Regions from separate parts of the Paenibacillus sp. NRS-1781 genome, predicted to be linked through region 1. Evidence: predicted binding sites of a transcription regulator. Region 1 holds the regulator's gene; the other holds the start of a gene.
The links. The regulator LexA, encoded in region 1, represses DNA repair genes until DNA is damaged. The targets are predictions, from matches to a motif close to CGAACATATGTTCG.
Positions count from the first base shown of each region.

Region 2: a site for LexA is predicted at 2,750-2,763, ahead of recA (recombinase RecA). Genes of this name have one in related genera too.

Region 1 is NZ_JBITPI010000063.1:79,782-84,255, reverse strand. It holds gene ACIFO6_RS21650 (HAD family hydrolase) at 1-428, opposite strand, end outside; gene ACIFO6_RS21645 (hypothetical protein) at 622-1,131, opposite strand; gene ACIFO6_RS21640 (DUF896 domain-containing protein) at 1,260-1,466, opposite strand; gene ACIFO6_RS21635 (LysM peptidoglycan-binding domain-containing protein) at 1,578-1,946, opposite strand; gene lexA (transcriptional repressor LexA) at 2,137-2,763, shown strand; gene ACIFO6_RS21625 (hypothetical protein) at 3,158-3,328, shown strand; gene ACIFO6_RS21620 (hypothetical protein) at 3,480-3,650, opposite strand; gene ACIFO6_RS21615 (LytTR family transcriptional regulator DNA-binding domain-containing protein) at 3,786-4,145, opposite strand; gene ACIFO6_RS21610 (cyclic lactone autoinducer peptide) at 4,202-4,348, opposite strand; gene ACIFO6_RS21605 (accessory gene regulator ArgB-like protein) at 4,345-4,474, opposite strand, start outside.
Region 2 is NZ_JBITPI010000082.1:228-4,701, forward strand. It holds gene ACIFO6_RS23330 (YajQ family cyclic di-GMP-binding protein) at 1-426, shown strand, start outside; gene pgsA (CDP-diacylglycerol--glycerol-3-phosphate 3-phosphatidyltransferase) at 635-1,222, shown strand; gene ACIFO6_RS23340 (competence/damage-inducible protein A) at 1,318-2,586, shown strand; gene recA (recombinase RecA) at 2,833-3,894, shown strand; gene ACIFO6_RS23350 (regulatory protein RecX) at 4,090-4,474, shown strand, end outside.

The sequences.
Region 1 (4,474 bases):
TCCAGAATCTCAAATGTTTCTTCATAAACATGGGGACGGGTGCGTCTTTCCAAGGCAAATTGCGTTGCCAGTTTTTGCGCTAACTCTTCATTATCTATCCCCAACTGTTGCAGACCTCTACGCCAAGATTCCTTTCGATAAGCAGGGGCCAACTGTTCCAATTGCCGGAACTCAGGCTGCTCTCCTGACTTAAAATTCGCCCACAATCCCTCAAACGGATTAATGCCAATCAATTGAGTAAAACTAAAGGTTTCATAAGACTCATACAAAGCACGCGCTTCCTTGCGGACTGCTTCTTCCAAAGCCTTCGGATCAACGTCTGCTTCCAGGGAACCTGTCTGGCACGTCGCGTCAAATGCCTCTTCTACACTACGCTCATCCCACAGAAGTGTATCATCAAGATCGAACATTACCGCCTGAATCGTCATCTGAATTATCCACTCTCTTTCCACTTTATATGTACGCTTGTTCTCCCATGTTGAGCCTACAAGCATTCCAATTATTATGTGCCCATATTAATCAATAGGCCGCAATGTGTTATATGAAATAACATCATGCGACCTTATTTACAGAGGCTACAGGTCCACAAACAATTTAAACGATTCGTACCAACAGAAGTCGCTATTTTTTGTCTACTTGAACCTGATTAGATAGCGCAAACTTCTCAAGCCGCTCTGCAATGGCATCCGTATCATAACGGCCCAGTGATTTTGTAAAAATAAAGTTGCCACCCTTACCTTTTCTTTCAACCGTTACGTAACCCTTTTCAATCTTGATGGCTTTCATATCCTCTGTCGTCATTGGACGCTCTCTGCCACCCTTCAACATATACAGCGTGCTCTTTCCAACCTTCAAATAAGGACGGCGTATGAAAAAGATAACTGCCAGCATCAAATACAAGCCAAATACAAGCCAGTCCATGCCGCGCATGCCAGTCTTAGTCAAAAAATAACTCATGAGCATGTACAGAACTGCAAGTCCAGCCAACATGATTGGCACGGTAATATTACGTCCACGGAAAATATCCATTGCAGAACCGGCACCACTAATGGTTTGGATGCCTTGTTTTTTGCGCGATTTATTCAAATGCGCTGTGTTTTTGCGTACTTTTCTTTCAAATGATCGGGCCATCTCTCAATTCCCTTCCCAAATATATTGCTTAAAAACAATTGCCACCCATCCTAATCTATATAGATACCAAAATAGATACCTTAAAAAAACGAAAAGCAAATTACGCGGGCTAAGCCGCTTTAGCGACATTAATGCGTCAGCCCACCATTTCCCTTCGACGTATCTTCGTCCACAATTTCAATCGTATCAAGTTGCTGCCGGAAATTACGGCGAATGTTATCCAAATAAATTTCCCGAAGATTGGCGCGCTCTGTTGTTTCCTCTTCAGTCAATCCTTCGGCTTTTGCTTTGCGAGCCAATTCATTGATGCGCTGTACCAAGCTGTCTATATCCAAATTCTGTCCCCTCCATATAAGCAAAGATATAATACACTTTGACATGTAGAAAAGAGCTTGTCAAGGTTCCCTCATTACGTCCTCTGACAAGCTCTAATCAATCGTGACAGATCAGAAATGCGGAAGCTTTAAAAGCTGGCCTGCCTGCACTCCCCGATCTTCCAGTCCGTTAATCCGAACAATTCCATCTATATATACCCTTGTATCCATTCGTTCCGGTTTATGATTGGAGGCAATCTGCCACAATGTATCCCCAGGTTGTACAATAAGTTTGGTTACCTCTTCATTAGAAACCGAAGGGGCCGCGAATACCGTCAGCACACCTGCATCCGCAATCCAGAAAACGGTAACCAGAATAAGAAGTTTGGACAGAAGACTATTAGAAATGGGCCGTACAAGCTGTGCCTCTCTCTCATTACGGACATTTTGCATCTTTTCTAAATTCATTGGAAAAATACTTTGATATGTGCTATATTTCATCATTGTCTACGTCCTCCAAACGTTTGTTCCTATGTTTTTCACAATATAACACGAACATCTGTTTTGTTCAATAGAAAAGAGAACAAAAGTTCGCGATTGTTTTTTAGGGATTATTTAGAACTTACGTTTGTACGAACGGAGGTTCTATGCTATAATTTTCCCAAACGTTACTAAATGGGGTTGATACGGTATGTCTAAGATTTCAAGCCGCCAGCAGGCCATTCTTGAATTTATCCGCAATGAAGTGCGTCTAAAGGGTTATCCCCCTTCTGTACGCGAAATAGGTGAGGCTGTTGGATTGGCCTCCAGTTCTACGGTTCACGGTCATTTGGATCGTCTGGAGAAAAAGGGACTGATTCGTCGTGATCCAACGAAACCGCGGGCCATCGAGTTACTCGGCCAAGACGAATCGGATAACAGCAACTTGATTAATTACTCAATTAGTCGTGTTCCGGTCGTCGGCAAAGTTACAGCTGGTCTGCCTATTACAGCAACAGAAAATATTGAAGATTACTTTCCTCTTCCCCAGCATTTTGTTGGTGAGGATAAAATATTCATGTTATCTGTTGTAGGAGAAAGCATGATTGAAGCTGGTATTGCCAACGGAGATTATGTCATCGTACGTCAACAGCAGACAGCCGATAATGGCGATATTGTCGTGGCCATGACAGACGAGGACGAGGCTACTGTTAAAACTTTTTACAAGGAAAAAGATCATATTCGACTTCAACCGGAAAATCCGGCCTTTGAACCGCTTCGTCTGACGCACGTCAGTATTTTGGGTAAGGTTGTAGGACTCTTCCGGGACTTCCACTAATTTTTCATTTTTCAGCCCCGTTATTCTTCCGCTACAACAAAACCGGCTGCCCATGGCAAGCCGGTTTTGTATTGATATTATGTACACAAAATGTTTCTCACAGCTATTCTTTTTCCTTTGATAGCCCATAGATAGACGGTTTATACCTACTAACTTCATTCTTTACTATTCTGCTTATGCTAATCTGCTGGAACTTTCTCCTACAATATAAAGTGGGAAAAGATAAGACAGGTAAGCATAAGTTTTTTTACATTCTGTATCTCCATACTTTATTAGTTTCTGAATATTAGAATCATAGGTGATAGCTTCTTTTTGCTTTTAATAGATTTATGCCGATACATGCTAGCGCTACTGGCATATGAATAAAGTAGACCTTAGCAAAGGAGATAAGCATATGATCAAAAATCGAGTCAAAACGTATAAGCATCGTATCGGCAAGAACAAATTTCTGGTCGTAAAAGTCTTTCAGGCCGCATCCGCCGAAACAAGAAGCGGTAACGCACTAGCCACCAATGCATTGAACATCAAAATTTCCAAACGTAACCGTAAGCATAAACACTTCTAAAATTCATCCGTACCTTCATTTCTTGTGAAGGGAGGTGATATCATGTGTAAAAGACATTTCAAACGTCACGTGAGAGGAAGAGGATTATCCATCCGTTCAAATCAGAGAGCTATTGCACGTGCTAGAGGTAACGCATTGGCTGTTAATCTGTTTAGTGTAAATGATAGACAACGCAGACGATAATGATTGTTTTTAAGCGAAAAGTGGGAAGGATTTCTTCCCTCTTTTTTGTGCCACATTCTAGTGTAAAACGGAAGTTGTACAATAATAAGTGGCACTTTAAATCCCAGCCCTGAGAAAATTCAATAAAAGCTTTTTTCATGTCTATTCTCCTCCTTGAACTATTGTGTCTTTATCTTTACTGTATGATCATTATCCTTTAGATTCTGAACAAAAATCAGGGTGCTGAATGTCTCTTATGATTCGAATAAGTCGAGTGTTTTGAAAAAAAGAGCCGCTATCTAGTAGCAACTCCAGTGAAGATTATGTTCGAATTTATGAAACCCATTTCCTCTATAACCTCGCCAAATCGGTGATAAGAGATCGGACACCTCTTCGACGTTTTTGTTATCTCACATTCAAAGTAAGCGTCTTTGAAAATGCCATTAACAATTTTCACCTTCTCCACATTCAGTGTATTACTTCTATCCACATTCAAGAAATGGAACCCATTATTATTTAGAAAGCTTTCCCAATGCTTTAGGGTGCCGATCATGTAATATGTTTTTTCGAATGTGTGAACTAGAATCTGATCCCTCTTACGTCCTTTAGATATAAAAAGAACCTTGTCCACTGGTATGTTTTCGCCCTTGTTCATACCTCGAGAATCATCAGCTGAGACGGTTAAGTTTAGCATTTCATATATCTCCCACTTTATTTCAACAGTTCTTCAGGTGGTTCGGGACTGTGAATCCAAGACAAACTCGCTGTACTCACTGATACAACTGCAAGTGAAGTAAGTAATATGGCAGCATTGTAGTACATGCCAATCTTAAATTTACTAAATTTAGGACTTTTCATTTTTCGCACCTCCTCTCTATTAATGTTAAGCTCTGAACAAAAAAACTAGCCGCTACCACCGGAAAAGCCAGCCACAAATTAAGTGTTATTATTGCAACTCCGCAAATTTTTAACAATGGGTAGTGC
Region 2 (4,474 bases), on a different contig from region 1:
CATCAGACGGAGCGTGAAATTGAAACAAGATTTGATTTTAAGGGGAGCAAAAGCAGCCTTAAGCTTGAAAAGGAAGCACTTACAATTGCATCGGAAGACGAATACAAGCTCAATGCGGTAATTGATATTTTGCAATCTAAAATGGCCAAGCGCGGTATATCCCTTAAAAACGTGGAGTACGGGAAGCTGGAGCCAGCTTCTTTGGGTTCAGTACGCCAGCGTCTTACACTCAAGCAGGGGATTGATCAGGATAATGCCAAAAAAATTAACATTCTTATCCGGGACTCCAAGCTGAAAGTGAAAAGTCAGATTCAAGGCGATCAGATCCGCGTGACCGGAAAAAACAAGGATGATTTACAAGCAGTCATTCAGTTATTGCGCAAAGCTGATTTACCATTGGAACTTCAATTTACGAATATGAAATAAAGCCGTTTTCCCTCATGCATATTGTAAGAATAAATGATGCTTGATGCGCGGCAGGTTATTTTGACATGCGTTTTGCACCATATTATACTTGTAACGAAAATGCAGATGATCAGGTGTATAGCGGTAGTCAAAACGATTTACATAGGATTGAATTCAATCCGAAAACTGCCATTTTTAATCAAGTACGATAATCAGGGGAGAGTGTGTTGTGAATTTACCCAACAGAATTACAATAACGCGGATTTGCCTCATCCCGGTGATGATGCTGGCCTTGCTGGTGGATTTTGGTTTCTATCCGCCGCCGATTGAGATCGGAGCTTTCGAGCTGCCGTATAATCAGTTGATGGCGGCTATCATTTTCCTCGTAGCCGCCAGCACGGATGGTCTTGACGGATACTTGGCCCGTAAAAATAACATGGTCACCAACTTGGGGAAATTACTGGACCCTCTTGCGGATAAGCTTCTGGTAACTGCTATTTTGGTTTCTTTGGTGGAAATGGGCAAGATTGATTCGTGGATTGTTGTTGTCATTGTTAGCCGTGAGTTTGCGGTTACTGGTCTGCGTCAAATTGCTTTATTGGATGGCTCTGTGGTCGCTGCAAGCAACTGGGGCAAATTAAAGACCATTATCCAGATTGTTGCCATTGTAGCGTTGCTCATTAATAATTTTCCGTTTGTCTTTCTGGGTATTCCGTTTGATTTAATAACGATATGGGCGGCTGCGTTTATTACTATTTACTCGGGAATTGACTATTTTGTAAAGAACAGTCATTTACTCCGCTCCTCCAAGGTCTAATAGGATAAGTTTCATGGGAACAGCGATAGGGAGTTTGCTTATTGCTGTTTCTTTGCATAATTCCCACAACATTCGCTCTACAGGAGGCAGAAACGATGAAAGCTGAAATCATCGCAGTAGGAACTGAATTATTGCTCGGACAAATTGTGAACACAAATGCCCAATATTTGTCGCAAGAGTTGGCTACGATTGGGATTGATGTATATTTTCAGACGGTTGTTGGCGATAACATGGATCGACTTCAGGAAGCGGTGCGTCTGGCTCAGAAGCGTGCGGATATTATTTTGTTCTCGGGCGGTTTGGGACCGACTCAGGATGATTTGACGAAAGATGCAATCGCCGCTGTGCTGGGGCGTAAATTGCATATAGACCGTCTCGCTATGGATAAGCTGGAACAGTTTTTCCGTAATCGCGGGGTGGAAATGACCGAAAATAATCGGCGTCAGGCGCTTTCCATTGAAGGGGCTACCCCTCTTGAAAATGAGACAGGTCTGGCTGTTGGCGATGCGATTGCACAGGATGGTAAATATTATGTGGTTTTGCCTGGACCGCCGAAGGAACTCAAACCGATGTTTAAGAATCAGGCGAAACCTTGGTTGCTCCAGCAAGCACTGAGTGGTGAGGAACTGCCGATTTATTCGAAAATGCTAAAGTTTGCAGGAATCGGCGAGTCAGCTCTCGAAACCCGCTTATTGGATCTGATCAAATCACAGACAGACCCGACCATTGCTCCTTATGCCAAGGAGGGAGAGGTCACAATCCGTATATCCACCAAGGCGGCCAACGAGAGCGAGGCATTGGTCAAGCTAGGGGCTACAGAAGCAGAAATTCAGCGGCGCCTTTCGGAATACATGTATGCGAGCGAGGACGTCACGCTGGAGAAGGTTATTGTGGATTTGATGTCCAATCGCGGACTGACTGTCAGCGCGGCAGAAAGCTGCACAGGTGGAATGCTGATGGAGCACATCACTTCCGTTCCGGGCAGCTCAGTTATGTTTCAGGGCGGTATCGTGTGTTATTCCAATGAATTGAAGAAAAAGCTGCTCAACGTGCCTCATGATTATTTGGAGGGGGACAATGCGCCCGGCGCAGTAAGCGAGGAAGTAGCCCTTGTGCTTTCTGAACAGGCAAGATTGGTCATGAACACTGATTTCGGACTCTCGGTTACAGGTGTAGCTGGACCCGGATATTCTGAGCAGAAGCCGGTTGGTCTGGTTTATATCGGTATTGCTGAGCGTGATAAGGAGACTGAGGTATACGAGCTGAAGCTGAGTGGGAACCGTGAAACGATTCGTCTGCGGTCTGTTAAAGCAATCCTGTACAGATTATGGCGCAGACTGGTGGAAAATGAGAAGCTCTCTTAATGATCTGTATCCGACACGAGTTTTCATAGAGTTGTTTTAGGTAAACGATTAATGATATAATCATACTATCGGAAGAACCGTTGCAAAAGCCTTTTTGCCTGCGGTTCTTTTTTGATTTAAGAGACAGATGGAAGTATAGAAGAGAACTGCGTAAACAAAAAAACGAATGTATGTTCGAAAAAATGCTTGGCAAGCGTGTCAAAACAAGGTATTATTAAAGTACAAACAACGAAGGATGTGAGTTTATTGTCAGATCGTCGTGCTGCGCTGGATATGGCGCTCCGTCAAATAGAAAAGCAATTCGGTAAAGGTTCCATTATGAAGTTGGGTGAGTCCACCCACATGCAAGTGGAAACAATTCCCAGTGGTTCGATTGCTTTGGATATTGCGTTAGGAACGGGTGGCTTCCCGAGAGGCCGAATTATTGAAGTATATGGACCAGAATCATCTGGTAAAACAACAGTAGCTCTTCACGCTATAGCAGAGGTACAAAAAGCAGGCGGACAAGCCGCTTTTATCGACGCCGAGCATGCGCTTGATCCGTCGTATGCTAGCAAGTTGGGTGTCAATATTGATGAGTTGTTGCTATCGCAGCCAGATACAGGAGAGCAAGCACTTGAGATTGCCGAAGCGCTTGTACGTAGTGGAGCGGTAGACATTGTTGTTGTTGACTCTGTAGCGGCACTTGTGCCAAAAGCGGAGATTGAAGGTGAAATGGGAGATTCCCATGTTGGTCTTCAAGCCCGTTTAATGTCGCAGGCATTGCGTAAGCTGTCCGGTGCTATTAACAAGTCGAATACCATTGCTATCTTTATTAACCAATTACGTGAAAAAATAGGTGTTATGTTTGGTAACCCTGAGACGACACCAGGTGGACGAGCTCTGAAATTTTATTCTACAGTTCGTTTGGATGTTCGCCGCATTGAAAGCTTGAAAAGTGGTAATGACATTGTAGGTAACCGCACACGTATTAAAGTGGTGAAGAACAAAGTCGCACCTCCTTTCCGTCAGGCGGAAGTGGATATTATGTACGGTGAAGGTATCTCCAAGGAAGGCAGTTTGATCGACATTGGTACGGAGTATGACATTGTCGATAAGAGCGGAGCCTGGTATTCCTATGAAGGTGAACGACTAGGTCAGGGACGTGAAAATGCGAAGCAATTTTTGAAGGAAAATCCGAACATTGCTAGTACGATCGAACAAAAAATTCGGGTGGCCAGCAATTTGATTGCGACGGTAGCTCCGCCGACAGAAGAAGAATTGGCACAGCAAGCCAAGGAAGAACAGGAATTGCTGGAGCTCGAGTAAATCTTGGTGAATCCTGGTTTGTGAACTGGAGCCAGGGGTATGACACAGCCGTTTGAATAGCATGATTCTGATGCCCTGCACAGTTGTGCAGGGCATTTTTGCATCGAATGTGGCCTGCGGTGTCAGCTACATTTTACTTTAGCGTGGCGGGCGTTCTCAGCTTGCTTTCGTGTATATCAAAGTGGGGGAAACACATTGCAATTGGAAGCTGAAGGTGAACACACTTCGAAGGAAAATGAGCAGCAAGGAATTTCCCTTTTTCCTGATCATGAGGAATTGATGGTTACGAGGGTGGAACAGGGGCAGGGGAGGAAACGCGGAAGATACACGATTCATTTTGGCCTGTATTCATTGTCTGTACTGGAAGATGTAATGATCAAGTACAATATGTTCAAAGGGACGACTTTCGTCAAAAAGGAACTGGAAGAAATCGTTCTGGCGGACGAAAAGCAACAGGCATACGTGCACGCGCTTCGTTATTTGGGACGAAAGCCACGTACACGTAAGGAGATTGAGCAGCGTTTGACGCAAAAGGAAATGGGTCAAGCTGTTATTGATGAAGTATTGAACCGTTTGGAGC